DNA from 2 places in the Actinoplanes sp. NPDC021490 genome. Region 2 is predicted to be linked to the other one. Evidence: riboswitches for the same ligand, from Rfam matches in the RefSeq annotation. Region 2 holds a riboswitch; the other holds the start of a gene.
What was found. Region 2 has a riboswitch for glycine ahead of ACZ3I4_RS19745 (L-serine ammonia-lyase). Riboswitches for the same ligand answer to the same signal wherever they lie in the genome.
Positions count from the first base shown of each region.

Region 1 (14,569 bases), 130 kb from region 2:
GTGCCGAGCACCGACAGGTCCGTTTCGAGCCGGCCGGTACGCATCAGGTGGATGCCGGTCAGCAGCACGCGCAGCCAATACAGGGCGGCCTTCAACCGGCCGGTCTGGTTGAACAGCTTTTCCTGGGAGGTGGCGAATCCGAGGTAATGGTGTGCGTGGCCGGACGTCACGAACGACGGCGCCAATTCGACGAGCTCGTTGTGGAGCGGGCCGGTCGCGACGACCAGGGGGGAGAGCAGTTGTTCGAGGACGTAGCCGTTGCGGCTGTTGAGCAGGCGGGCGAATTTTCGCAGGTCATGGGAGACGACGTCGAGTTCGACCCCGTCGCGTACGCCGGCGGACTGGACCGTTTCGGGGCCGGTTCGCAATCCGACGACTTCGGCCGCGGGCAGCAGGTGGGCGGCGCGCAGATCGAGGTCGGAGTCGATGGAGGCGAAGCCGTACAGGTGGGCGCCGCTGACCGTGGCGAAGACCACCGGATAGGGCAGTGCCGCGACCACTTCGGCCGACCAGGAGGGCACGGTGACGGTCATTCCAGCCCCTTTTCGCGTACGCGGGAAAGCAGTTGATTGATGGTGTCGCGGTCGGGGGCCGCGGGCAGGTCGGTGGCCGAGGCCGCGAGGGTGAGGTCGGCCTGCAGGGAAGTGGCCCAGGAGGTGACCGAGTCCCAGGTCATCGCGCCGTTCCTGATGTCGAGCAGCGTGGACCGCAGCGGGGTCACGTCGACGAGGACGTCGCCGGTTCGCAGCACGTGGGCGCCGGCCAGGAGCAGCCGGATCATGTGCATGGCCTGTTTCCAGTTGGTCTCGCCGGTGCGGGCGCGCCGGGCCGCGACGCGGTTGAGCTGGTCGCGGGCGTATTCGCCGTACGTGGTGGCGACCTTTTGGGAGAGGAATGCGCCCCGCAGGGACAGCAGTTCGGAACCGGCGGGGGAAACGGTTTCGACGATGGGGGACCAGAGCACTTCGAGAACGGTCGGGTTGGCTTGCAGGGCGAGCGTGCAGAACCGTTCGATTTCCCACGAGAACTGTTCGGGTTGCGGCCCGTCGAGGTGGGTGGGCGGCTTGTCCAGCGTCCAGAAGGAGCGGGTCGGGGCGACGAACACGCCGCGGCGGTCGTGGTCGGAGCCGGGCCCGGAGAGTCCGTACGCCCGCGATCCGACCACGACTGCGAGAACCGTGTGCCGCTCGACCAGTTCGATCATGCGGACGACGGTAGTGACGCCGGGCGGGAAATGCCGCCGATTTACAGGTCGAGGACCGTGCCGTCGATGTCGCCGATCTCGGATTCCGTCAGCGACAGGTTGCCGATGGTGGCGACGTTGTTCTCGAGTTGCCCGACGCTGCTGGCGCCGATGATGACGCTGGTCATCCGCTCGTCGCGCAGGGCCCAGGCGAGGGCCATCTGGGCCAGTGACTGGCCGCGTTTGCGGGCGATGTCGTTGAGCGAGTGAATGCGTCCGAGGGTCTGCTTGTCGAGCGCGTCCTCGTTGAGGAAGTGGCTGGTGCGGACGCGGGAATCGTCGGGAATGCCGCCGAGATAGCGGTCGGTGAGCAGGCCCTGCTGCAGCGGGCTGTAGGCGATGCAGCCGGCGCCGGCGTCGGCCAGGGTGTCGAGCAGATTGTCCTTCTCGATCCAGCGGTTGAGGATCGAATACGACGGCTGGTGAATGAGCAGGGGCGTGCCCAGGTCGCGCAGAATGGCCGCGGCCGCGGCGGTCTGCTGCGAGTTGTAGTTCGACAGGCCGACGTATTGGGCTTTGCCCGCGCGGACCACGGCGTCGAGCGCGCCCATGGTTTCCTCGAGCGGCGTCTCCGGGTCGGGCCGGTGGTGGTAGAAGATGTCGACGTAGTCGAGGCCGAGCCGTTTCAGCGACTGGTCGAGCGAGCTGATCAGGTATTTGCGGGAGCCGAAGTCGCCGTACGGGCCGGGCCACATCTCGTAGCCGGCTTTGGTCGACACGACGATCTCGTCGCGGTGCGCCTTGAGGTCGGTGGCCAGGATGCGGCCGAAGTTCTCCTCGGCGCTGCCGGGTGGCGGGCCGTAGTTGTTGGCCAGGTCGAAGTGGGTGACGCCGAGGTCGAACGCGCGGCGGACGATGTCGCGCTGGCGCTGCCAGGGACGTTCGTGGCCGAAGTTGTGCCACAGGCCGAGTGAGATGACGGGCAGCCGGAGCCCGCTTCGTCCGGTCCGCCGGTAGGGCATGGTGTCGTAGCGGTCGCCCGCGGGGGTGTAGGTCACAACCCCACCCTAGAGACGAGGGTGGTCTCCATGATCGCTGGTAGGTTGGGTGCCAGCCATGCGGGAGAGTCCGCCACGGCCGGAAACGGTTGAGGGCGGCGCCGAAGGGGCAAATCCTCCCCGGAACCTCTCAGGCAAAAGGACCGCGTGGGCAGGCGACTCTGAAGCATTCCTCGGACGGGATGTGACAGAGGGGGAGGCCGCCTTGTCGACCTCTCTCTCAGGAGTCCGTCATGACGTTCGCGAACCGGCATATCGGGCCGGACACCGACGAGCAGACCCACATGCTCAAGACCATCGGGTATGCGTCGCTGGACGCCCTGATGGACGCCGCGGTCCCCGAGGTGATCCGCTGGCACGGGTCGCTGGATCTGCCCGCGGCGGCCTCCGAGGAGGAGACGATCGCCGAGCTGCGCGCGATCGCGTCGCAGAACCGGGTGACGACCTCGATGATCGGGCTGGGCTACTACGGCACGCACACCCCGGCGGTGATCAGGCGCAACGTGCTGGAGAACCCGGCCTGGTACACGGCGTACACCCCGTACCAGCCGGAGATCAGTCAGGGCCGGCTGGAGGCGCTGCTGAACTTCCAGACCATGGTGACCGACCTCACCGGGCTGACCACGGCCAACGCTTCGATGCTGGACGAGGGCACCGCGGTGGCCGAGGCGATGACACTGGCCAAGCGGGCTTCCAAGAGCAAGTCCCAGGTGTACGTGGTCGACGCCGACACGCTTCCGCAGACGCTCGCCGTGCTGCGGACCCGGGCCGAGCCGCTGGGCATCGAGCTCGCCTTGGTGGATCTCGGCGCCGGTGAGGAGCTTCCGGGCGAGTTCTTCGGCCTGCACCTGCAATACCCAGGAGCTTCCGGCGCCGTACGGGATCACGCGCCGGTCATCGAGCAGGCGCACGCTCAGGGCGCGCTGGTGACCGTGGCGGCCGACCTGCTGGCGCTGACGCTGCTGCGCGCGCCGGGGGAGATCGGGGCGGACATCGCGGCCGGCACCACCCAGCGTTTCGGTGTGCCGCTCGGCTTCGGCGGGCCGCATGCCGGTTACCTGGCCGTGCGGGCCGGGCTCGAGCGTTCGCTGCCGGGCCGCCTGGTCGGGGTGTCGAAGGACGCGGACGGCGCCCCGGCCTACCGTCTGGCGTTGCAGACCCGGGAGCAGCACATCCGTCGTGAGAAGGCGACCAGCAACATCTGTACGGCGCAGGTCCTGCTGGCCGTGATGGCGAGCATGTATGCGGTCTATCACGGTCCGCAGGGGCTCCGCGACATCGCCAAGCGGGTGCACAACCACGCGTTGACGCTGGCCGGGAGTCTGGCCTCCGGGGGTGTCGAGGTGGCGCACAACGCGTTCTTCGACACGGTGACGGCGGTCGTTCCGGGCCGGGCGGAGTCGGTGGTGGCGGCGGCGGCCGAGGCGGGCATCGACCTGCGGCTGGTGGACGCCGACCGGGTGTCGGTCGCGGCCGACGAGACGACGACGGAGGCGCATGTCGCCGCCGTTCTGCGGGCTTTCGGCGTACGGGAAACCGCTGTTGCTGATTGCGGGGCGAAGCCCCTGGGGCGCACGAGCGAATACCTGACGCATCCGGTGTTCAGCTCGCATCACTCCGAGACGAGCATGCTGCGCTATCTGCGCAAGCTGTCCGACCGGGACTACGCGCTGGACCGGGGCATGATTCCGCTCGGGTCGTGCACGATGAAGCTGAACGCGACCACCGAGATGGAGCCGGTCACCTGGCCGGAGTTCGCCAACATCCACCCGTACGCCCCGGCGTCGAACACGGCCGGCTACGAGCGGCTGGTGGCGACGCTGGAGGGGTGGCTGGCCGAGATCACCGGGTACGACGCGGTGAGCGTGCAGCCGAACGCGGGTTCGCAGGGTGAGCTGGCCGGGTTGCTGGCCATTCGCGGCTATCACCGGTCGCGGGGCGAGGCCCACCGTGATGTGTGCCTGATCCCGTCGAGCGCGCACGGCACCAACGCGGCCAGCGCCGTGATGGCCGGCATGCGGGTGGTCGTGGTGGCCTGCGACGACCTGGGCAACGTCGACATGGCCGACCTGCACGCCAAGGTCGAGAAGCATGCGGAGTCGCTGGCGGCGATCATGGTGACCTACCCGTCGACCCACGGCGTGTACGAGACGTCGATCGCCGATCTGTGCGCGGCCGTGCACGAGGCGGGCGGTCAGGTCTACGTGGACGGGGCCAACCTCAACGCGCTGGTCGGGTTCGCCCGGCCGGGCAAGTTCGGCGCCGACGTGTCGCACCTCAACCTGCACAAGACGTTCTGCATCCCGCACGGCGGTGGCGGTCCTGGGGTGGGCCCGGTCGCTGTCCGGTCGCACCTGGCCGAGTTCCTGCCGGGCGACCCGCTGCAGCCGGGGGAGCACCACGCGGTGTCGGCCGCGGCGCACGGCTCGGCCGGCATTCTGCCGATCTCGTGGGCGTACCTGCGGATGATGGGTCCGGACGGGCTGGCCGCGGCGACCGGCACGGCCGTGCTGACGGCGAACTATGTGGCCGCGCGGCTGCGTGAGCACTTCCCGGTGCTGTACGCGGGCAACAACGGCCTGGTCGCGCACGAGTGCATCCTCGACCTGCGGCCGATCACCAAGGCCACCGGTGTCTCGGTCGACGACGTGGCCAAGCGGCTGATCGACTACGGGTTCCACGCGCCGACGATGTCGTTCCCGGTGGCCGGAACCCTGATGGTGGAGCCGACCGAGAGCGAGGATCTGGCCGAGCTGGACCGTTTCGTGGCGGCGATGATCGCCATCAAGGGCGAGATCGACCAGGTGGCTGCCGGGGTGTGGCCGGCCGGGGACAATCCGCTGGCCAACGCCCCGCACACGGCGTCGGCGGTGACGGCCGACGAGTGGGAGCACCCGTACCCGCGGTCGGTGGCCGGGTTCCCGGCGGGGGTGGACCGGACGGCGAAGTACTGGCCGCCGGTGCGCCGCATCGACGGGGCGTACGGGGATCGCAATCTGGTCTGCTCGTGCCCCTCGCCGGAGGCGTTCGAGGACTGATCCGAATGAGGCGCGTTCCGTTCGCGGGACGCGCCTTCCCGTCCGCCGCGCGAATCGTCGTCGTTCACGCGGGCCGGCCGGGTCGGATGGGGATCGTTCGACTACTCTGTGTAACCATGTCGAACGGTGGTGCCGAACCTCTCAACGGGTCTTTCAACGACCTCTCAGAGGCCGTTCAGCTCAGGCCGCGAGAGCGTGTGGCGCGGGTCCCCGGTGCGGCTCGATCATGGTGCCGTCGGGCAAAATCTCGCCGGTGTCCTCGAAGACGATGACGCCGTTGCAGAGAAGGCTCCAGCCTTGCTCTCGGCACGTCGAAACGGTGCGGGCCGCCTCACGATCGGTGGCGTCTGCGCTGGGACAGGGGGTCTGGTGCTGGCACATTGTGTGTTGCTCCGGTCGGGGGGTTGTGTGATGACTCACAACGACGGTGACGGACGTTACCGCAAATCGAACGACGACGGATCGAGCGGGTGACGGTGTCTCCATTGACAGAATCCTCGCTTCCGATGGTCCACGGAAGCCGGTCGTTCGGCCACTCTGCGGCCCACCCTTCTGTGTCGCCGCCGGGTCGTCCGGCGTCCTGCCAGGGCCGTCACCGTGCGTCAAATTCGTTCCAGTGGTTCAGGAGTGACGGTGGCGACCCCGCAGAGCTTGTCTCCGAGTACCTGGCCGACAACGGACTCCGCGTGCGAAACATTGGCCGAACGGATGACCAGGTTTGTCCGACCGGCGCTGGCTCGGTCTGCGGCGCGGCACTGTACGTGTCGGCCGATGCCGGTTCCGTAATGTCCGGAGGCCCCCTCGGCGCCCCTTCACCGGTGCCGGGCATCCCCGATGTGTACGCGGTTGTCCATGTCCATACCGATTCGCCGCCTTCGCGCCCCGGGGAGCCCGCCGTCAAGCCCGGATTCGAGCTGGGGGAGTGGACCCCGTCGTGGACGCCGCAGGAGCATGCGGCCGCCGTCTCGGCCGTCCGGGACGCCATCGGGCGCGGTGACGTCTATCAGGTCAACGTCGTCGGCCACACCAGCGCCCCGTACGCCGGTTCGCCGCTGGCCGCCCTGCACCGGGTGGCCGCGTTGCCCGGCGCGCGCTACGGCGGCGTTCTGGCGGGCCCCGGCTGGGCGCTGGCCACCGCCTCACCCGAGACGCTGGTCGAGGTGCGCGCCGGGCGGGTCGTCACCCGGCCGATCAAGGGCACCCGCCCGGCGACCGCCGCGGGCCGCCGGGAGTTGCTGGCCTCGGCCAAGGAACGGTCCGAGCACGTGATGATCGTCGACCTGTCCCGCAACGATCTCGCCCGGCTGCCCGGCGCGGGCCCGGTGACGGTCGACGAGCTTTTCGCCGTACGCCGCTGGTCCGGGCTCTGGCAGGCCGAGTCGGTGGTCTCGGCCCCGATCGACGGCCCGCTCGCGCTGCCCGACCTGCTGCGGGCCCTGGTCCCGGGCGGCTCGGTCACCGGCGCCCCCAAGGTCGCCGCCCTGTCGCAGATCGCCCGGCTCGAGCCGGTGGGCCGCGGCGTGAGCATGGCCGCCGTCGGCTGGATCGGCCACGACCACGTCGACCTGGGCCTGACCATCCGCACGGTCGCCGCCGACGGTGACCGCCTCCACGCGTGGGCCGGCGGCGGCATCGTCTGGGACAGCGACCCGGCGGCCGAGGTGGCCGAGGCCGCGGCCAAGCTGGCCCCGGTCCAGGCGGCCCTGGCCGGCCGATAAGTGGCGCGGCCGGGCACCATTGGTCACGCTTTGGCGTCGGCGCCTGCCGGTGGTCACCGAACGGACGGGCCGGCTCGTCTTTGCCCTAGATGGGTGCGGAAAGGGTTTCGTTTGTGACCGAGGACCTCCGGGCGTTGATGCGGGCCGAGCTCGACAGCGAGCGGCCGCCGCCGCTGGGTGACATGGTGGGCGCCGCCGTGCGCGACGGCCGGCGCATCCGCCGGCGCCGCCGCCGGGCCGGCACGGTGGGCGCGGGCGCGGCCGGGCTGCTGGCCGTCGTGCTGTTGGGCGGTCTCGCCGCGCATTCCGAGCCCCGCCGGGCGGTCGTGGCCGAGCCGGCCGCTCCGGGTCAGGCGCCGGCCCTTCCGGCGAGCACCGCCCCGATGGCCCGGGCGGCGCAGAAGTCTCCCGGATCTGTGCCAGTCACCGTAACGCCCCCCGCGACGGCGCCCCCGGAGCGTAGTTTGGCGGTCCACAGCGGCGTCGAAAGCGCTGCCGGACCGCGGAAGAAGGCGACAACGGGGGCCATGCTTCATCTTCTGACCCAGTTACTCCCGCCCGGACGGACGAGTCACGCGGCCGTCGCGGCCAACGACGATCTGCACGTGCAGATCTACCTCGATCGGGGCGACGGGCCCGGCATGCTGCGGATGACGATGGGCCGGCTGCCCGCCGACAGTGCCCGCGGCGCCACCGCGGCCGTCTCGATCGTGCCCGTGCCCGACAACTGCGAGCAGAGCTACGTCGTGGTCTCGCGCTGGCCCGACGGCACGTCCGTGCAGCTCGACGTGGCGTCCTGCCTGGCCGGCCGGGACGGCGTCAACCCGCCCGGCCGCGAGGTGCTCACCACCGACGAGGCCATCACGATCGCCACCGACCCGCGCTGGGGCATGATCATGGATGCCGGCCTGGTCGACGACGGTGACAAGCGGTTCGGCCGGGCCCCGGTGTTCGTCTCGTGACCGGCGGTGTCCGCCTCATGACCGACGAGGAGCAGTTCGTCGAGTTCGCCGGCGCGCACGCCGAGCGGTTGCGCACGACGGCGTTCATGCTGTGCCGCGACTGGCATCTCGCGCAGGACCTGACCCAGAACGCGCTGACCAAGCTGTTCCTGTCGTGGCGCCGGGCCTCGGAGTCGGACAACCTGGTGGCGTACGCGCAGAAGATCCTGCTCCGGGTCTTTCTCGACCACCGGCGGCGCCGCTCGTCGTCGGAGTCGGCCAGCGAGGTCCTGCACGAGCCGGCGTACCGGGAAAGCCATGAACTGCGGCTGACCATGCTCGACGCGCTGGCCCGCCTGCCCGAGCGTGACCGCGCGATCGTGATCCTGCGCTACTTCGAGGACTACAGCGTCGACCGGGTCGCCGACGTGCTCGAACTGCCGGTCAGCGTGGTCAAGAGCCAGACCCGGCGTTCGCTGGCCAAACTCCGCGAACTTCTCGCCTCCGAGCAGCTGGCCCTGTTCGGCTAGGCCGGTAACGAGCCGATAGCCTTTCCCCCATGACGGTACGGCCCATCAGGATCATCGGCGATGCGGTGCTGCGCACCGAATGCGACCCGGTCACCTCGTTCGACGCGGAGTTGCGCGCCCTGATCGACGACCTGGAGGACACGGTTCGCGAGCCCGGCCGGGCCGGGGTGGCCGCGCCGCAGATCGGTGTGAGCGCGCGCGTGTTCTCCTACAACGTCGACGACGTGGTCGGTCACATGGTCAACCCGGTGCTGACGGCCCTCGAGGGCGAGCAGGACGACGACGAGGGCTGCCTGTCCATTCCCGGCCTCTACTTCCCGACCAGGCGCGCGATGTCGGTCACGGCCACCGGTTTCGACCGCCACGGCGAGCCGCTGGTGTTGCACAGCACCGGCTTCCTGGCCCGCGCCCTGCAACACGAGACCGACCACCTCAACGGCACGCTCTACGTCGACACGCTGACCGGTGACGTCCGCCGCCAGGCCCTGCGCGAGATCCGCCGCCTGCCCCGCGCCTAAACCAGCGGTGACCGCGGCTGGACCGGGGTCGCGACCACGAACGAGCTGTTCGTCTGGCCGTGCATGAGGAACCGGTCGAGCAGCGGCTCGAGGTCCTCGATCGCCGCGACGTGCACCTTCATCAGGAAGCAGTCCTCGCCGGAGATCCGGTGGCATTCGCTGACCTGCGGCGTGGCCCGGGCCAGCGCGGCCAGCTTGGGCAACTGACCCGGCCCCGGGCGGATGCGCACCCACGCGGCGACCGGCAGCCCGACCGCGGCCGGGTCGATGTCGACGCGATACCCGCGGATCACGCCGCTCTGCTCCAGCCGGGACAGCCTTTCCCGTACGGCCGGGGCCGACATCCCGATTTGCCGGGCCAGCTCGGCCGTGCTCGCCCGCGGATCGTCCCGCAGGGCCCGCAGCAACCGCCGGTTCGCCTCGTCCATTCGATTCGGGAACCGTTCGCCGTTCAGGCTTTCCGAAGCCGACACTATTGGCCTCCCGCGCCGTCGATCGCTCATGGTCGTACGCCCGGTGTCTTTCGAGACTAGAAGGCGTGCCGCCATACCTCTACTTCGTCGTCAGCGCGATCTTCCACTACCTGGGCCCGGCGCTGGCCGTGCTGCTGTTCGCCCGCATCGACGCGCTCGGCGTCGCCTGGCTGCGCATCGCCACCGCCGCCGTCGTCCTCGCCCTGTGGCGCCGCCCCTGGCACGTACGCCGCACCCGGGTCCTGTGGGCCTGGGCGGCCGTACTGGCCCTGATGAACAGCGTCTTCTATCTGGCCATCGACCGCCTGCCGCTGGGCACCGTGGCCGCGATCGAGTTCCTGCCGGTGATCGTCCTGGCCGCGTTCGCCGCCCGCACCCCCCGCAACCTGGCCGCCCTGGCCGTCGCCGTGGCCGGCGTCTACCTGCTGACCGACGTACGCCTGGTCGCCTCCCCGCTCGGTTTCGCCCTGGCCGGCCTGAACGCGGTGCTGTTCGCCCTCTACATCGTCCTGAGCCACCGCATGGCCGCCGACGACGGCATCGACGCCCTGGCCATGGCCATGCTGATCGCCGCCGTGCTGGCCCTGCCGTTCGGCATGATCCCGGCCCTGCCCGCCTTCAGCGACCCGCTGCTGCTGGCCGCCGCGGCCGGTGTCGGGGTGTGCTCGTCGGTCATCCCGTACGTCACCGACCAGCTCGCCATGGCCCGCCTGCCGAGAGCCACGTACGCCCTGATGGTGTCGTTGCTGCCGGCCGTGGCGACGGTGATCGGGATAGTCGTGCTGTCCCAGTGGCCGTCGTGGGGCGAAGTGGCGGGGGTGGTTCTGGTCGTGGCCGGGGTGGCCTTCCATCAGGAGCGGCCGCGCTCGCCGGCCGAACCGAAACCGGCGTGACTTGCTGTCCCCGGTGTACTTCTGGGGGCAATGCACAGCGGGCCGGAGTGGGATGATCACGCAGGTGAATGCCACGATCTACCGCAGCGAGGCCGGCCGGGACAATGTGCGTCGGTGGTGCGAAGGTCAGCTCGATGCCTGGTCGGTCGACCATCAACGCGATGTGCTGCACGCCGGAGGGCTCGACACCCACCTGCTGCGTGCCGGCGCAGGCTCGCTGTCCGTCGTGTTCGTCGCCGGAGACCGGTTCAGCGCTGCGGCCTGCCTGCCGCTGCTGACCGTGCTGGCTCGTCGCTACCGGGTCATCGCGGCTGACGTGCCGGGTCAGCCCGGGCTCAGCAGCGACGTCGCCCCGGCCGACGGCCGTCTTGCCTGGTACGGGTCGTGGCTGGACCGGGTGGTCGAGGACGCGACGACCGGCCCGGTGGTGCTGCTCGGCCATTCGTTCGGCGGTGCAGTCGTGCTGGCGGCCCGTAGTCCCCGCATCCACGGGAAGGTGGCGGTCTCGACCGGTGGCTTGTGCTCGGTCCGGTTGACGCCCGGCATCCTGCTGGCCTTCACCGCCTGGATGGCCCGGCCGGGCCCGACCAGCAGCGACCGGTTGCTGCGAGCACTGTCCGCGCCCGGCAGCAGCGTCCGGCTGGAACTGGCCGACTGGATGACCCTGGTCGCCCGGCATACCCGCCCGGTCAGCAGCAGCGACATCGTCTCGGCGCCATCGGCGGTCCCGGTCGTCGTTGCGACCGGGCAGCATGACCGCCTCATCTCACCGCAGCGCCTGCGACCCGCGGCACGCCGCATCCTCGACGCCGAGCTGCGCGTGATACCTGCCGCCGGTCACCTGGTCACCGAGGAATCCCCTGAGCAACTGGTCGAATTGATCGCCACTTTGGCAGGCTGAATCGGCCGTGTGCCGCAAGTTGACCGGGCAGCAGTCCAACATCTCGGCCGGCCACCGGCTGACAGTCGACCTAAACCAGCATCCTAGGACGCTCTAAATGGAGAGACTCTGACGACAACAGCGGAAGAGCGACCCTACGGGCGGCTCGCTGAGCTATCGAAAGCACCAGGCCCGTGTGGGCTATTGGAGCAGGACGACCGGCTCGGGCGGCGCGCCGTGGGTGATCAGGTCGGCCAGCAGGGCGGGCAGGTTGCGGGGGCCGAAGAGGTCCGGTCCCCGGTACGCCTGGATCTCGGCGAGTGGCCACCATTGGACGCCGTAGACGTTCTCGGCGGCCAGTTCGATGTCGCTCATGTCGCCGCGCGGCAGGAAGGCCGGGGTGTGGACGAGGAAGTAGTCGCTGACGGACACGTCGTAGCCGGGCAGGTAGTCGGGGGCGGGCACCTTGCGATGCCACACGTGTGGTGGCGTGGTGTGCAGGGTGAGGCCGACTTCTTCGCGTAGTTCGCGCCGCAGGGCTTCCAGCGGGGTCTCCCCGGCCTCGATTTTGCCGCCCGGCGCTGCCCAGACGGTGGTTCCGTGCGTCCGGTGGCGTACGAGAAGGATCCGGTCCTGCTCGTCGAGGATGATGGCGCGGGCGGCGTGGCGAAGGTTCACGTCCTGCATTCTGGCGACTCAGCCACCAGTGTGCGGGCCCAGCGGCGGAAGTTGTTGTCGGGGCCGGCTTCGGCGTAGCGGCGGAACTGGTCGCGGGCTTGGGTGCGGTGGATGCCTCCGGTGATGGCCGGTGGGCGGTACCAGGGCAGGGCGGGGTCGATCGGCCAGGTGGCGGCGATCCGGGCACCGCCGTCGGCGGGGGATTCGAGGCCGTAGTAGATGTCGGAGACCTTGAGGGCCATGGCCGCGCCCACGCACATCAGGCAGGGTTCGAGGTTGACGGCCAGGCGGAGTGGTGCGGGGCGTGGCTGCCAGCCGAGGAGGGTGTCGGCCTCGGTCATGGCGAGCAGGTCGGCGTGGACGAGCCGGCGGCCGAGGCCGACGTCGCGGGTGTAGGAGCGGGCGATGACGCGGCCGTCCATTTCGAGGACGGCGCCGATGGGCATCTCGCCGTGGGTCATGCCTTCTTCGGCGACGTCGAGGGCGGCCTGGACGAGTTCGTCGGGGGTCATGCCGCCTAAGGCGTGTTTCATAACTGGACCAGACCTGCGCCGGGGCCCAGATTTCGTCTGCGTGCGGCCCGCGAAAGGCCGGTTACAACACCGGTAGCCTGCCTTCCGCGGGCCACACGCAGACGAAATCTGGACCTCGCCGCAGGCCTACCCCAGTAATGAAACACGCCTTAGAGGATCACAAAGGTGGGTGGTGGGTGGCGCAGGAATTCGTGGTGGGAGATGTCCCAGCCGTAGGCGCCGGTGCGGCCGAAGACCAGCAGGTCGCCGGCGCGGACCGAGCGGACGTGCTGGTTGCGGGTGAGGACGTCGCGGGGGGTGCACAGTTCGCCGACGGCGTCGACCGGGGTATCGGTGGCTTCGGGGCGGGGGTAGGGGTGGGGCCAGGCGGGGACGGGCAGGACGGTGAACGGGTGGGAGTAGCCCCAGGCGGCCGGGAGCCGGAAGTGGTGGGTGCCGCCGCGCAGGACGGCGAAGGTGCGCCCGTGGGTGGTTTTGACGTCAACGACGGTGGCGGCGTACCAGCCGGCGTCGGCGGCCAGGAAGCGTCCGGGTTCGAAGATGAGGTCGACGCCGCGGGGCACGGGGATGGTGCGGAGCGGGGTGAGGTCCATCTGGCCGGGGCCGAGGTAGTCGACGCCGAAGCCGCCGCCGACGTTGACCACGCGGGGGTGGATGCCGGTGCCGAGGGCCCAGTCGAGGGCTGATCGGACGAAGGCGGCGTGGGCGGCGCCGTCGAGGTTGTTGGACACGGCGTGCAGGTGGAAGCCGATGATGCGGACGCCGGGCACGGACAGGGCCTCGCCGAGCTGGGCTTCGTCGAGGCCGAAGGGGGTGGGGGCGCCGGTCATGGTGTGGCTGCCGGTGAGGGCGCCGCCGGGCCGGTTGACGCGCAGGACGACTTCGGCGCCGGGGCGCAGGGCGGCGATGCGGCGTAGTTCGTGGAGGCTTTCCGCGTTGATCTGGACGCCGGCGTCGAGGGCGGCGGCGAGTTCGGCGTCGGTTTTGGCCGGGCCGCCGAAGACGATGCGGCGGGCGCCGGCTTGCCGGGCCAGGTCGAGTTCGCCGCCGGAGGCGACTTCGAGGCCGTCGCATTCGGCGGCCAGGGTGGCGAGCACTGCGGGGTGGCCGTTGGCTTTGACCGCGTACAGCAGGGAAGCCGTGGCCGGAAGGTTCTGCCGGACGAGGGTGGCCCGGGCGCGCAGGGCGGCGGTGTCGTAGACGTAGGCGCAGGCCGGTGGCTCGAGGGTGAGCAGGGCCTGGGCGACGTGGTCAGGCGGGTGCATGCAGGGGGTTGGGTACGGGGACGTAGATGTCGCCGTCGCCGGCGAGCCGCATGCGGACGAGGGCTTTGTGGGGCACCTGGGTGGCGGTGAAGGCGGCGTGGTCGTCGCCGGTGACGTGGTCGTCGACGATCCGGCGGAGGATTTTCCAGGCGTCGGTCTCGTCCAGCGGCAGGCGCATGACGATTTCGCCGAGGTGGGCCTGGAAGAGTGTGTAGCCGATCTTGGCGCGGAACAGGTCGAGGTCGTGGGTGCCGACGACGGAGCCGGGCCACAGGTCGATGGTGTGCCCGGCGGCGGCGAGGCGGGGTGGGTGCAGGCGGAGTCCGGCGAAGTCGCGCAGGGCGAGCCGGTGGGGGCGTCCGGCGATGAAGGTGGGCAGGCAGTTCTGCAGGTGGGCTTCGAGGGCGACGCCCTGGGCGGTGAGTTTCATGAGCGGGGGGATGATCATTTCCCCGTACGCGCGGAGCCAGTCGCCCGGGTCGCCGGTGACGAGTTCGTCGAGCAGCAGGGGCAGGGCGCCGCCGGGGATGGCGCGTTCGCCGGGTTGCAGGCGTCCGGTGAGGCCGTCGCGGCGGATGGCCGACAGGTCGCGTCCCGATCCGACGGGTACGGCGGCGCCGGCGGTTTCGGCCATGAGCAGGATGCGGTCGTCGTCGACGAGTTGGTGCAGCAGGTGGGAGACGGCGGGGCCGTTGCGGGTGCTGGCGACGCTGATGCTGCGCCGGGTCGAGGTGACCTGGATGTCGAGGGAGAGTTTGAGGTATTGGCCGGTGCCGGGCAGCAGCAGGGTGCGCAGGGCCGCGGTGGGGATGGCTTCGCGTTCGTCGTCGAGGATGATCAGTGCTTTGGTGCGTAGCAGGT
Region 1 is NZ_JBVHFW010000006.1:244,863-259,431, reverse strand. Features, by position in the region: gene ACZ3I4_RS19200 (nucleotidyltransferase domain-containing protein) at 1-533, opposite strand, end outside; gene ACZ3I4_RS19195 (nucleotidyltransferase domain-containing protein) at 530-1,204, opposite strand; gene mgrA (L-glyceraldehyde 3-phosphate reductase) at 1,246-2,241, opposite strand; glycine riboswitch at 2,293-2,397, shown strand; gene gcvP (aminomethyl-transferring glycine dehydrogenase) at 2,475-5,279, shown strand; gene ACZ3I4_RS19180 (DUF5999 family protein) at 5,460-5,660, opposite strand; gene ACZ3I4_RS19175 (chorismate-binding protein) at 5,786-6,997, shown strand; gene ACZ3I4_RS19170 (hypothetical protein) at 7,111-7,959, shown strand; gene ACZ3I4_RS19165 (SigE family RNA polymerase sigma factor) at 7,977-8,468, shown strand; gene def (peptide deformylase) at 8,498-8,986, shown strand; gene ACZ3I4_RS19155 (Lrp/AsnC family transcriptional regulator) at 8,983-9,414, opposite strand; gene ACZ3I4_RS19150 (EamA family transporter) at 9,525-10,352, shown strand; gene ACZ3I4_RS19145 (alpha/beta fold hydrolase) at 10,417-11,253, shown strand; gene ACZ3I4_RS19140 (NUDIX hydrolase) at 11,434-11,919, opposite strand; gene ACZ3I4_RS19135 (nucleoside deaminase) at 11,907-12,443, opposite strand; gene ACZ3I4_RS19130 (alanine racemase) at 12,593-13,708, opposite strand; gene ACZ3I4_RS19125 (IucA/IucC family protein) at 13,695-14,569, opposite strand, start outside.
Region 1: it holds a riboswitch for glycine, as region 2 does, so the genes downstream of both, gcvP (aminomethyl-transferring glycine dehydrogenase) here and ACZ3I4_RS19745 (L-serine ammonia-lyase) in region 2, are expected to answer to the same signal.

Region 2 (14,569 bases):
CGACGTGGTCGACAACACCGGCGCCGGCCGCCTCGACATCGGCACCCTGGTCAGCGCCTCGCAGGTGAGCGATCTGACCGACCTGCTGGACGCGCCCAGCCTCGATCAGCCCGGCAAGAAGGTCCGCGACACGCTGCTGCCCGGCGTGATCGAGGACGGCACGTTCGCCGGCAAGACCGTCGCGCTCAACTTCACGTACACGGTCTGGGGTCTCTGGTACTCCAAGCCCTTCTTCGCCGAACGCGGCTGGACGTACCCGAAGACGTGGGACGAGATGCTGGCGCTGTGCGCCACGATCAAGAAGGCCGGTGTCGCCCCCTGGACCTACCAGGGCAAGTATCCCGAGTACATGAACGACCCGCTGCTCACCATGGCGGCCAAGGCGGGCGGCCTCGACCTGGTCAAGGCGGTCGACAACCTGCAGCCGGGGGCCTGGAAGCAGGACGGGCTGGTGCAGGCGGCGACCGCGTTCGCCGAGCTGGCCGGGCGGGGCTATCTGATGAGCGGTTCGGAGGCGCTGTCGCACACCGAGTCGCAGGCCGCGTGGTGCCAGAAGAAGGCGGCCTTCATCCCGTGCGGGTCGTGGCTCGAGAGCGAGCAGAAGGGCGTCGCCCCGGCCGGTTTCGACATGGTCATGGGCACGGTTCCGGCGCTCGGAGCGTCCGACAAGCTGCCGGTCACCGCCGTGCAGGCCGCCAGCAGCGAGTCGTTCGTGGTGCCGGCCAAGGCCAAGAACGCGGCGGGCGGTAAGGAGTACCTGCGGTTCCTGTTCTCGAAGGAGTCGGCGACCGCGTTCGCCGAGGCCAACAGCACGCTGCCGTCGGTGGCCGGCGCGACCGACGGGCTCACCCTGTCGTCCGGGCTGGGCTCGGTGCGCGACACGGTCACGGCGGCCAAGACCGACGCGTTCGCCTACAAGTTCCGGACCTGGTACGGCCCGCTGGCCAAGGCCGTCGACGACGCCACCGGCGAGCTCGTCAACAAGCGGATCTCGCCCACCGACTGGTCGAACCGCATCCAGAAGGCGGCCGACGCGCTGGCCAAGGACTCCACCGTCACGAAGTACACGCGCTGATGCGGCACGGCCGCTGGCGGTTCCTGCTCGGCGCGCTGGTGCCGGCTCTGGTGCTGCACGTCGTCTTCGTGCTGTCGCCGTACGCGCAGGCCTTCTACCTGTCGCTGACCGACTGGACCGGGGTGGCCGGCCAGGCGTCGTTCGTCGGGGTGGACAACTATGTCCGCCTCGGCGGCGACTCCCTCTTCCTCGACGCGGTGCGCAACAACCTGGTGCTCCTGGCCGTGGTGCCGCTCGTGACGATCGGAATCGGCCTGTTCCTGGCCTCGATGCTGCGGCATTCGTCGTCGCGGCTCGGACAGGGCTATCGGATCGTGTATTTCTTCCCGCAGCTGTTGTCGCTCGTGGTGATCGCGGTGTTGTGGAGTTTTGTCTACAACCCGAACACCGGCCTGCTCAATTCGGGGCTGCGCGCGATCGGACTCGGCGGGCTGGCGAGGTCGTGGCTGGCGGAACCGGCGTGGGCATTGATCGCCGTGATGGCGGTGCTCGTGTGGTCGTCGGTCGGTTTCTATGTCGTGCTGTTCAGCGCGGCCATCGAGGGCATTCCGGGCGAGCTGTTCGAGGCGGCCAAATTGGACGGGGCCGGGAAATGGGCCACGTTCTGGAATGTGACGTTGCCGCTCGTCCGCGAATCGGTGCAGGTCGCCTTCGTCTATCTGGGCATCGCGGCGCTCGACGCCTTCGCGGTCGTGCAGATCATGACCGTGGGGCCGGGCGGGCCGGACGGCGCCACCGAGGTCATCGGGATGTCGCTCTACCGGACCGCTTTCTCGTACGGGAAATTCGGCTATGCCTCGGCCATGGGGGTGGCGCTGTTCTTCGCCACTCTGACCCTGGCCGTCTTCGCCCTCCGGGCGGGTCGCAAAGAGCGGTTGGAGCTGGCATGACGATGCTGCAAACCCGCCCGGTTCCGCAGGTCACCCCGCCCGCGCCGGCCCGGCGGACCGTTCGCAATCCCCTTCCCGGCCTGGCCATGTTCTGCTGGGCCGTGGTCACCGCCCTGCCGTTGCTCTGGGCCGTGGTGAGCTCGTTCAAGTCGGACAACGAAATCCTCAACGAACCGTGGTCGCCGCCCTCGACCCTGCATTTCGAGAACTGGGAACGGGCCTGGACGGCGGCCAGCATCGGGCGTTACTTCCTCAACAGCCTGATCGTGGTCGGGGGCGCGCTGATCCTGACGATGCTGCTCGGCTCGCTGGTGGCGTACGCGCTGGCCCGCTATCAGTTCCGCGGCAACCGGGTCATCTATTACCTGTTCGTCGCCGCGATGTTCTTCCCCGTGTTCCTGGCGCTGGTCCCGCTCTTCTTCGTCGTGCAGCAACTGGGACTGCTCGGCACCTATCCGGGGCTGATCCTGGTCTACGCGGCGTACGCGGTGCCGTTCACGGTGTTCTTCCTGCATTCCTTTTTCCGCACGCTGCCCAGCGAGATCGCCGAGGCCGCGTTTCTCGACGGCTGCTCGCACGGCGCGGTGTTCTTCCGCGTGATGCTGCCGATGGCCCGCCCCGGGCTGTTCGCGGTCGGCATCTTCAATTTCCTCGGGCTCTGGAACCAGTACCTGCTTCCGCTGGTTCTCAATCCCGACCCGGACCGGTACGTCCTGGCGCAGGGTCTGGCCGCCCTGTCGGTCAGCCAGGGGTATCGCAGCGACTGGAGCGGTCTGTTCGCCGGCTTGACCATCGCCATGCTGCCGGTGCTGATCGCCTACGTCGCGTTCCAACGGCACATCCGCGCCGGAATGACCGCCGGCGCGGTCAAGTAACACCCCCATCCCCATTCCTCTTTGGGAGGAGTCTGCTCGTGAAGATCGACAGACGTCAATTAGCGGCCACCCTGGTCGCCGTTCTCGCGGGGGCGGGCGCCGTTGCCCTCTCCTCGGAACCGGCCGCCGCGGCCGACTGCGGCTACCTGTTCGACGACTTCCACTACAACTCATCCTCCGACGCCGCGCTGACCGCCAACGGCTGGACCCCGCGCAGCTACCAGGGCGGACCGGGCGTGCCCGGCGCCAACTGGTCACCCAGCAACATCACGTTCCCGACCAGCGGCGGCCAGAAGGTGCTGCAACTGACCGCCTCGACCGACGGCACCGGCGCCGGCACCAACCACGCCGAGCTGTACTCGACCCAGAAGCGCTACCTGGAAGGCACCTACGCCAGCCGGGTGCGGTTCACCGACACCCCCGTCAGCGGCAACGACGGCGACCACATCAACCAGACGTTCTTCACGATCAGCCCGCTCAACGGCGACCTCGACCCGACCTACAGCGAGCTGGACATCAGCGAGTACCTGCCCAACGGGGGCTGGGGCGAGCAGGGGCCGATCAACTACCAGACCACCTGGTACACGTACCGCGCCGAGCCCTGGTACGCCGACAACCTGCACTCCGAGCAGCGCAGCTCCCTCGACGGGTGGCACGACCTGGTGGCCCAGGTGGCCAACGGGCACGTCGTCTACTACATCGACGGCGTGCAGGTCGGCGATCACGGCGGCAAGTTCTTCCCGCGCCAGACGATGACGATCAATTGGAACCTGTGGTTCATCGACACGGCGGCACACACCGGCGGCCTCTCGACGTATGTCGAGCAGGTGGACTGGGTGTTGTTCGCCAAGAACCAGGTGCTGTCGCCGTCGCAGGTGACGTCACAGACCGCCGGTTACCGTACGGCGGGCAGCCGGTTCGTCGACACGGTGGCCTCGACCGGAGGGTGCACCAGCAACCCGCCGACGACGCCGCCCACCACCCCACCCACGACGCCGCCGACCACACCCCCGACGACGCCGCCCGGTACGAGCTGTGCCAACTCGCCGAACTGGGCCTTCGGCTCGGTTTACACCGGCGGCAACCTGGTGAAGCACGAGAAGAGCAAGTACGGCGACCCGAGCGGCCCCAAGTCCGGGGAGGGCGTGCACCTGTGGCGCGCCCGCTACTGGACCCAGGGCTCGGAGCCGGGCTGGACCGAGCAGTGGCAGGACCTCGGCCGCTGCTAGCCGGTTAACCTGGGGGAAGCGGGGCGCTCACGTCCCGCTTCCCGCAGGATCTTGATACGTTGCGTCCACACAACTTCATACCGCTTTGGCTGCAGCGGGAGAGTCCCCTCGGGTTGGGGGGCGCCGAAGGAGCAACTTCTCCCTCAGAATCTCTCAGGCACCCGTACCGCTGTGGCCGGCAACTCTGGAAAGCCGGGAACCTTCCCGCGCCCAAGGTGCAAATCGGCCGTTCGCCGGCCGATGAAGCTCTCAGGCCCCATGACAGAGCGAGGGAGGCCTACCTTTTTGCCGGATTAGGGAGCCTCCCCATGGCCGTGTCTGTTTTCGACCTTTTCTCGGTGGGCATCGGCCCGTCCAGTTCCCACACGGTCGGCCCGATGCGCGCCGCCCGCATGTTCTCCACCCTGCTGGGCTCGCTTCCACCCGCTTCGCCCGTGTCGGTTCCCCCCGCTTCGCCCGTCTCGCTTCCGCAGGCTTCGCCCGTGTCGGTTCCGCCCGCTTCGCCCGTCTCGCTTCCGCAGGCTTCGCCCGTCTCGCTCGTTCGGGCGGAGTTGTTCGGGTCGCTCGGCGCGACCGGGCACGGGCATGGCACGCCCAAGGCGGTGCTGCTCGGGCTCGAGGGCTCCGACCCCGAGACGGTCGACGTGACCACGGCCGACGCGCGGGCCGCGGCCATCCACGCGCGCGGGGCGCTGACTTTGCCGTCCGGTGCCGAGATCGCCGTCGACCTGGTGCTGCACCGCCGTCGCACGCTCCCCGGGCATCCCAACGGCATGACCTTTTCCGCGTACGCCGCCGACGGCTCGGAGATTCTGCGCAGGACGTACTACTCGGTGGGCGGCGGGTTCGTGCTGGACGAGACGGGCGTCGTCCGCGCCGACCGCACCCCGCTGACGCACCCGTTCGCGAGCGGCGCCGACCTGCTCGGCCTGACCTCGTCGACCGGGCTGTCGATCTCCCGGCTGATGCTGGAGAACGAGACGGCGTGGCGTTCCGCGGCCGAGACCCGTACCGGCCTGCTGGAGATCTGGCGGGTCATGCGGGACTGCGTGGCGGCCGGGCTCGAGGCCGAGGGCGTGCTGCCGGGCGGGCTCAAGGTGCGCCGGCGGGCGGCGGCGACGGCCCGTCAGCTGCGGGCGGCCGGCAACCCGGTCGAGCATTCGATGGAGTGGCTGACCGCGTACGCGATGGCCGTGAACGAGGAGAACGCGGCCGGCGGCCGGGTCGTGACCGCCCCCACGAACGGCGCGGCCGGCATCATCCCGGCCGTTCTGCACTATTACATGAACTTCGTCCCCGGCGCCGACGACGAGGGCGTGGTCCGTTTCCTGCTGGCCGCGGGCGCGATCGGCCTGCTGTTCAAGGAGAACGCCTCCATCTCGGGCGCCGAGGTCGGCTGCCAGGGCGAGGTCGGCAGCGCCTGCGCGATGGCCGCGGCCGGGCTGGCCGAGGTGCTGGGCGGCACCCCCGAGCAGGTGGAGAACGCGGCCGAGATCGGCATGGAGCACAACCTGGGCCTGACCTGCGACCCGGTGGGCGGCCTGGTGCAGATCCCGTGCATCGAGCGCAACGGCATGGCCGCGGTCAAGGCGGTAACCGCGGCCCGCATGGCCCTGCGCGGCGACGGCCGCCACCACGTCTCCCTCGACAAGGTCATCAAAACGATGAAGGAGACCGGCGCCGACATGAAGGTCAAGTACAAGGAAACCGCGCGGGGCGGCCTGGCCGTGAACGTCATCGAATGCTGATCACCCTGACGTCAACGGGTGACTAGCTGAGCCCGGCCCCCGTTGCGTGCTGGGCGTTTCACATCAGGGCTGTTTCCGGCGGCGGTGGGCGGCCTTTCCCCGCGTGCCGTCGGGCCGGGGCTTTCCGCCCATGCGCAGCAGGACCCCGCGACGGGTCTCGGCGGCCACCCGGGTTTGCGGGTGGGTGGTGCCGAGCGTGCCGACCAGGCGGTCCACCGTGTCGTCGAGCAGCTTGCGGGCGGGCAGCAGCGCGCCCGCGGCCACCAGGGAACGGGCCAGCTCGTGGGCGCAGCGCAGCGTGTCGGGATGGTCAGGGCCCAGCGTCTCGCGCCAGCCGGTGTGCAGTTCGGTGGCGATCGTCCGGGCCGGGCGCGCCTTCCCCCGGTGGAGCAGGCTCACCACCAGGCTGCAGGCGGCCGCCCGGAGCACGGGGTCGGTGCTGTGCGCGGCGTCCGAGGCGATCAGGTGGGGCGCCAGGGCGGCCCAGCGTGGCCACGCCGACGGGTCGGCCACTTGATCGGGCACGGCCGCGGCGACCAGAATTCCCGCGTACGCCCGGCACACCCCCGCCGCCTCGTCGCCCAGATCGTCGCGGACGGCCGCCCGCACCGGATCGGGCACCCGCAGACCCTGGCTGCCCCGCTGCACGAGGCCGGGCTCGGCCAGCGCCGCCACCAGACCGTTGAACTGCAACGGCGCCACCCCGCCGAGCGGGCGCGGCAAGATCGGCAGCGACCGGGTGAACACGTCGACCGGCACCGGCGCCGGATGCAGAACCGCGCACAAACACAGCAGCTGCGCGGCCGCCGGATGCTGCTCGCTGAGCGTCTCCAGCGCCCGCCCGATGTCGTCGGGCGCCCCCGCCGGTCCCCGCTGCCTCGGCACCCCCGGCACGGATGTCCCCACCGTCCCGACCGGCCCAGCGCGATCAGCCGGCCCAGCGCCATCAGTGGACCCAGCGCCATCAGTGGGCCCAGCGCCATCGGCCGGCCCAGCGCCGTCAATGGACCCAGCGCGATCAGTGGGCCCAGTGCGATCAGTCGGCCAAGCGGGGTCGGCCGGCCCAGCGCCATCAGCCGACCCAGCGCGGTCAGCCGGCTCAGCGGAATCAGCTGGGCCGGCGGGATCAGCTGGACCGGTGGGTCCGGCCGGACGGGTCGCATCGGCTGGACCAGCCGGGCCCGACGGACCGGGCGGCCGGCCGCCGGCGGCGGCGGGTGTGTCGCCGGTGCCTGGCGGGTCCGCTGCGGGCCGGGGTGACGGGACGGCGGCGCTCGGGACGGCGGACCCGGGCTCGACGGCCGGGACGGACTCTGGCGCCCCCATGACGGCAACCTCCTCGACGGCGGGATGCACGTGCGCGTACGACATGGGTTATAGCCGCCGCCCCGCGGGCGCCCGGCCCCGCGGGCGTACCGGGAAACGGTCTTGAATCTCGGCCGCGGACGGTTGCTTTCGCTGGTGGGGACGCTGCCGGCGAAGATCCTGGCCGGGATTGCCGGACGCGGACCGGGGGAGCGGCCGGGTGCGGAACATGGCCGCATCAATCGAACGAGTGACGACCGGGGCATCGGGATTCATGCGCGGCACCGTAGCGAATTCTCCCGGTCGGCCGGCGGTTATCCACAATTGACCGGCTTCGATGCAAGTTATCCACAGGGGACTTCCCATCGGCGGGCGCTGATGGTTACGTGTGCGCATGAGACGGAGAGGCGCCTTCATCGCACTGCTGGTCGCCGCCTTGGTCGGGGCTTCCGCTACCCCGGCCGGCGCGGCGGCTCCGGCATACCGCTATCACTTTCTGACGCCCGGCGGGCAGCCCAAGCTCACCGAGACGGTGCCGGTCAACGTGGTCTTCGTCGGCTACGAACCGGGGCAGGTCGGGGCGGGCGCCTTCAGCGGCGAGCTCGCGAAGCGGTACGAGCCGGTCGTGCGCTCGCGCCTGTCGTACGACGTGGTCGAGAAACTCGGCATCACCTACAAATACGACTACCGCCTCAAATACACCGACCGGGCGTACGAGGACAGGTTCTTCAAGCAGCTCGCCAAGCTGGCCAAGCCGGCGCCGCTCACGCAGTATCAGACGGCCTACAACGCGCAGCCCGGCGCCGTCCTCGACATCACGGCCAACCACACGATCGACGCGCCGAGCGTGGAGAAATACCTGGCCTTCCACCCGCCGTCGGGCGTGGACACCCGGCGCAACACGGTCTTCTTCGTCAACTGGTACGGGCGGTCCGACTTCAAGTTCCACGTCTACACCAAGACCGGCGAGCCCGATCCCGACACCGGCTACGACTTCGGCGCCAACCGTGACAGCCGCAAGATGATCGCTTGGGGCGGCACGACCGCCGACGACGAGGAGACCGGTCTCGGCGCCACCCGGCGGGTCTGGTTCCACGACCTGTCGGCCGGGCCCGAGTCGGTGACCGAGAACTACGACGTGACCAACCCCGACGTCGACGGTGACGACGAGCCCGACTATCGCATGCCGCCGATCTGGGAATATGCCGCCAACGGCTATCGTGCGCCCGGCGCGCTGGCCGGTGACCTCGGCAAGATCACGCGCTATGTGGCGATGAACCTGCTGATGACGACGTCGCCGCTCTACCCGGTCGAGCTGCCGACGGCCGAGCCGCCGCGATCCATCAACATCGACAGCAACACGTACGAGGGCTGGCCCGGCGTGGACGCGTCCGAGCAGTACATGACGCCCAAGCTCGTGGTGAAGGAGCTGTCCGAGCTGCGCTGGCGCAACCGGCTCGACTACGACAACCAGGATTTCGCGCTCGACGCCAAGAATCGTGAGTGCTACGACGGCTTCGAGACGGGCGTGAGCTGCTATCCCGACAGTGGGCTGCCGTCGGACGCCAACCTGTTCCTCTACAACCGGGACAACCTGGCCCGCACCAAGGACGACGGCCGCAAGGTCGACTACGAGCTGCCCGTCTTCAACTACGTCCTGCCGCCGGAGGTCGACCCGTCGCTGCTCGGGTTCGCCGACGACGACTGGGCGACCGGCACCCAGTCGTACGTGTTCAACTTCCTCTCCAAGAGCATCGTCGACAGCGGCTACGGGCTGACCACCACGACGATCCACGAGGTCGGCCACCACCTGGGCATGTCGCACCCGCACGACGGTTACGACAGCGAGAGCGGCCTCGCCTACGGCCCGAGCGGTCCCACGTTCTTCGCCTGGTCGGGCGACGAGAGCAATTCGATGATGAGCTACATCGACGTCAACTGGGACTTCTCGCAGTTCGACCGGGACAACAGCGACCGGTTCCTGACCGCCGCCTACTGGGAGGCCGCGAATCGGCTGGCCGCGACGATCCCGGGCGGCAAGGCCCGCGGTGACCTGGCCGCGGCCGACGCGCTGCTGGGGCTGGCCAAGGCCGCGTTCGCCAAGCACGAGTACCGGACCGCGTACGCCCTGGCCGATACGGCGTACGGCAAGGTCGTCGCGGGAGCCAAGAAGGCGGGCGTCGACCCGTCCTCGGCCGCGAAGGCGATGGCCGCCGAGGCCGCCGGTGAGCGGGCGAAACCGGACGTGAAGAGCCCGCACGAGTTCATCGACACCCTCGACCCGCAGGGCCCCCGCGCCCAGCCGTGACGAGTGTGGCCGGCGGCGGGTCGATGCCCGCCGCCGGCCACGTGTCACCGGAGGAGGCCCCCGCTCAGCGGCTGCCGGTGACCCCGGCGAGCAGGGCACGGACTTCGTCGGCGCCGGGGACGCCCAGCTCGGTGTAGAGCGAGAGCGCCAGCTCGTAGTGGGCTCGGGCCGAGGTGGGATCGCTCAGGGACTGGCCGATGCCCTCATGGGCGCGGGCCAGCTGATGGCGGTTGTCGAGGGCGGCGGCGATGTCGCGGGCCGTCGTGTGGTGCGCCAGCGCCTCGGCGTCGCGGCCGGCCGCCCGCAGCGCCTCGCCGAGACTGTTGAGCACCCAGCACTCGTGGTCCTGGTTACCGGCCTCGCGGAAGATGGCCAGGGCCTGCTCGTAGGACTCGCACGCCCGGTCGATCGAGCCCAGGCTGGCGTGCAGCGCGCCGAGGCTGTCGAGGGCGCCTGCCTCGCCGTGGCGGTTGCCGGTCTGCTGATAGAGCTCGATCGCCTGCCGCAGGTGGTCGTCGGCCGCCTCGGGCCGGCCCTCCCGCACGTCGATCTCGCCGAGCCCGTGCAACGCCCCGGCCTCGACCGCCGGGTTGCCCACCTCGCGGGCCACGGCCAGCGACTGCCGGTAGTAGTCGGCCGCCTCGGCCAGGCGTCCCGCCCGGTCCAGGACCGACCCGATGCCGGCCAGCATCGTCGCCTCGACCACCCGGTGGCCGGCCCGGCGGTTGAGCTCGAGGGCCTTGACCTTGTAGTCGATGGCCGCGGGGTACCGTCCGGCGCGCTCGGCGGCGAGGCCGAGGTTGAACAGGACGCGGCCCTGTCCGGCGTCGTCGCCGGCCTGCCGGAACAGTTCGAGGGCCTGCCGCAGGTGTTCCTCGGCGGATTCGGGACGGCTCAGCCGCAGGTGGGCGACCCCGATGTTGGACAGGGCGACCGCCTGCCCCTCGGTGTCACCGGCGTCCCGCGCCGCGCGCAGGGCATGACCGTGCATGGTCAGCGAGTCGTTGTGCTGGCCGCCGCCCAGGTGCCGCGCGACGGTCCGCGCGAGCCGGGTGGTGTGCGCCGGCCAGCCGTGCGAAGCGGTGTGCGCGGCCACCGAGACCAGGGTGGGGCGCTCGGTCTCGAGCCAGGCCAGCGCGGCCCCGCTACCGCTGAGATCGGGTGCGGGCGTACGGGCCGGGGGGATCTCGGCGCGGAGGTCCGCCTCCTCGCCCGGGTGCAGGGTGTCCATGGCCGCCGCGGCCGTGGTCAGGTAGTGGTCGAACAGGCGGGTCAGCGCCGCGTGGCGGTCGGCCGGGCGCTCCTGTTCGAGGGCCTGCGTCGCCGCGTAGGCGCGGACGAGGTCGTGGAACGAGTAGCGGCCCTCGGACGCCGGCAGAACCAGGTGGTCGGCGCGCAGCTCCTCCAGCCCGGCCCGCGCGGTGGCCAGGTCGGTGCCGATCAGCGCGGCCGCCGCGTACGCGTCGAAGTCCTGACCCGGGTGCAGGGCGGCCAGGCGCAGCAGCCGTTGCCGGGCGGCGGGCAGGTGCCGGTAGGACAGGTCGAGGGCCACCTCGACACCGGAGTCGAGGCGCTGTTCCTCGTGGCGCCGGCTCATCCGCTCGGCGTGGTCGGTCAGGTTCCAGCCCGTCGTGTGACGGATGTGCCCGGCGATCAGGCTGAGCGCGAGGGGCAGGTAGCCGCAGTGCCGGGCGATCGCCGCGAGCGCCCGCGGGTCGGGCCCGAGGGGGACTCCCGCGACGGCATCGGTCAGGAAGTCGACCGCCTCCGCCTCCGAGAAGACGTCGACCGCGAGGGAGGTCGCAGCGGGCAGGCCGGTGAGGCGCCGCCGGCTGGTGATCAGGGTGAGGCACCCCGGGGCGCCCGGCAGCAGCGGACGGACCTGGTCGGTGTGGCCCGCGTTGTCCAGGACGACCAGGGCCCGTACGCCGGTGAGCCGCTCGGCGTAGGCGGCTCTCAGCGCGTCCAGGCCGTGCGGGACCCGGTTGCCGGGCACGCCGAGCAGGCGCAGGAACCCGTCCAGGACGGCCGCCGGATCGGCCGGGGGCTGCGACTCGTCGGGGTGGAACCCGCGCAGGTCGACGAACAGCACGTGGTCGAACGGCTCCTTCTCGTGGAGCCGGTGCGCGGCGTGCACGGCGAGCTGGGTCTTGCCGACCCCGGCCATCCCCTCGAGCGCCGAGATCACCACGGCGCCACCCGCGTCGGCGGCCTGCCGGAGCGCGTCCAGCTCGCCGAGGCGGCCGGTGAACCCCGGCAGATCGTCGGGCAGGCTGCCTTGTACCCGCACCTGGGACACCGCCTCGGTCTCACCGGCGATGACCCGCAGCGCCCGGCGCCACCGGTCCACATAGTCCTCGTCGGGGTGCAGCGCCCCGACCACGGCCAGGACCAGGTCGGTGTTGAGGCGGCGCCGGCCGGGCTGGAAGACCTCGGCCACGGTGGAGCGGCCCGGCCGGCGCGCCGCGGTCCAGGCCGCGGCCACCCGCTCGGTCAGGGCATCGAACGAGGGGTTGCCGGCCTGGGCCTTGAGCAGCCGCAGCCGGTCGACGAGATCGTCGAGGGAGCCGGCCTCGGCCGGGTCGGGCAACTGCGCGGAGGGCATCGGTGACTCCAGGATCAGGGGCGGGGCAGAGATGCGAGCTCGGCCCGGATCTCGCCGGCGTCGGGGACGCCGAGGTCGGTGTAGAGGGCCAGAGCCTGTTCGTAGTGGGGGCGCGCCCGGGCCGGGTGGCCCAGCGCCTGGTGGGCCCGGGCGATGCCGGCGTGGGCCCGGGCCAGCTGATGGCGGTTGTCGAGCGCGGCGGCCAGGGTGCGGGCCGACGAGTGGTACTCCAGGGCCTCCGCGTGCCGCGCCGCCACCCGGACCGCCTCGCCCAGGCCGTTGAGCACCCACGACTCGTGGTCCTGGTTGCCGGCCTCGCGAAAGATGGCCAGCGCCTCGGCGTAGTAGACGACCGCCTGGTCTACCTCGCCCAAGCGGGTGTGCAGCACGCCGAGGCTGTCCAGCGCGCCGCCCACGCCGTGGCCGTTGCCGGTCTGGCGGTGCGCCTGCAGGGCCTGAAGCAGGTGCTCGCGGGCCTGTTCGTAGCGTCCCGATCGCTCGTGCAGCTCCCCGAGGCCGTGCAGGGCCCACGCCTCGCCGACCTGGTTGCCGGTCTGGCGCGACAGGATCAGCGACTGCTCGTAGTAGGGGACGGCCTCGTCGGGACGGCCCGCCCGCTCCAGCACGGAACCGACCCCGACCAGGTCGGTGGCCTCGGCGATCCGGTTGCCGGCCCGCCGGTCCAGCTCGAGAGCCTGCAGCTTGTAGTCGATGGCGGCGGGATATCGTCCGGCCCGTTCCGCGGCCACGCCCAGGTTGAACAGCACGCGGCCCTGCCCGGCGTCATCGCCGAGCTCCCGGAACTTCTCGAGCGCCTGCTGCAGGTGCTCCTCGGCCGGATCGGACCGGCCCAGCCGCACGTGCGCCACGCCGATGCCGGACAACGCGAACGCCTGGCCCTCCGCGTCGTCGTCGGCCCGGGTCGCGCGCAGCGCGTGGCTGTGCAACGTCAGCGCCTCGTTGTGGTGGCCGCCGCCCAGATAACGGGCGATGGTCCGGGCGAGCAGGGTGGTGTATTCCGGCCAGCCGAGCGAGGCCAGAGCGAGCAGGGTGGGCCGCTCGGTGTCGAGCCAGGCGAGCGCGGTCTCCGGCTCGGCCAGGGCGGGTGCGGGGGTACGGGCTTCGGGAATCCGCGAACGCAGCTTCTCGTCTTCCAGGGGGTGCAGCGTGTCCATGGCGGCGGCCGCGGTGGCCAGGTAATGGTCGAACAGGCGGGTCAGGGCGGCTCGCCGCTCCGCGGGCCGGTCCACGTCGTGCGCCTGGCTCTCCGCGTAGGCGCGCACCAGATCGTGCAGGCTGAACCGGCCCGGTGTGGCCTCCAGGATCAGGTGGTCGTCGCGCAGGCGGCCCAGCCACAGGTGGGCGTCCTCGAGGCTCGCGCCGGTCAGGGCGGCCATCGCGTACGCGTCGAAGTCCTGCCCGGGGTGCAGCGCGGCCAGCCGCAGCACCCGCTGCTGCGCGGGCGGAAGATGCCGGTACGACAGGTCGAGCGCGAGCTCCACGCCGCTGTCGAGGCGCCGCTCGCGGTGGCGTTCGTCCAGCCGGTCGGCGTGGTCGGACAGCGTCCAGCCCGCGGTGTTGCGGATGTGCCCGGCGATCAGGCTCAGCGCCAGGGGCAGGTATCCGCAGCATCGCGCGATCACGTCGAGCGCGCCCGGGTCAGGGCCGGGCGGCACGTCGCCCACCGAAGCGGCCAGGAAACCGACGGCCTCGGCCGGGCTGAACACGTCGACCGCCAGATAGGTCGCCGTGCGCAGCCCGGTCAGGCGGCGCCGGCTGGTGATCAACGTGAGACAATCCCGCGTGTCCGGCAGCAGTGGCTGCACCTGCTCGGCGTCGGCCGCGTTGTCCAGAACCACCAGCACGCGCCGCCCGGCCAGCCTTTCCCGGTACGCGGCGGCGAGTGCCTCGACCCCGTGCGGGATCTTCGTGCCGGGCACCCCGAGCAGGCGCAGGAACCCGTCGAGCACCGCCGCGGGATCGGCCGGCGGCTGCGACCGGTCGGGGTGGAACCCGCGCAGGTTGACGAACAGGATGTGCTCGAACGGATCGCGTTCGTGGAGCCGGTGCGCGGCGTGCACGGCCAGCTGGGTCTTGCCGACCCCGGCCATGCCCTCCAGCGCCGAGATCACCACGGCGTCGCCGGCGTACGCGGCCTTGGCCAGGGTGTCCAGCTCGCCGTCCCGACCGGTGAACCCGGGCAGATCCTGCGGCAGGCTGCCCTGCACCCGCACCTGCGACACGGCCTCGAGCTCCCCGGCCACCACCCGCAACGCCTGCCGCCACCGGTCCACATAGCCGTCGTCGGGGTGCAGGGCGTGGACCACGGCCAGCACCAGCTCGGTGTTCAGCCGCCGCCGGCCGGGCGCGAACGCGTTGGCCACGGTGGACCGCCGGGCCAGCTCGGCCGCCGGCCGCCCGGCCCCGGTCCAGGCGGAGTTCACCCGTTCCGTGATGGTGTCGTACGACGGGTCGCCGCTGTGCGCCTTGAGCCGGCGCAGCCGCTCGACAAGGTCGTCGAGGGAGCCGGCCTC
Region 2 is NZ_JBVHFW010000006.1:370,751-385,319, reverse strand. Features, by position in the region: gene ngcE (N-acetylglucosamine/diacetylchitobiose ABC transporter substrate-binding protein) at 1-1,075, shown strand, start outside; gene ACZ3I4_RS19760 (carbohydrate ABC transporter permease) at 1,075-1,965, shown strand; gene ACZ3I4_RS19755 (carbohydrate ABC transporter permease) at 1,962-2,840, shown strand; gene ACZ3I4_RS19750 (glycoside hydrolase family 16 protein) at 2,879-4,069, shown strand; glycine riboswitch at 4,155-4,248, shown strand; glycine riboswitch at 4,252-4,336, shown strand; gene ACZ3I4_RS19745 (L-serine ammonia-lyase) at 4,378-5,817, shown strand; gene ACZ3I4_RS19740 (tetratricopeptide repeat protein) at 5,881-6,702, opposite strand; gene ACZ3I4_RS19735 (hypothetical protein) at 7,517-9,430, shown strand; gene ACZ3I4_RS19730 (ATP-binding protein) at 9,495-12,035, opposite strand; gene ACZ3I4_RS19725 (ATP-binding protein) at 12,050-14,569, opposite strand, start outside.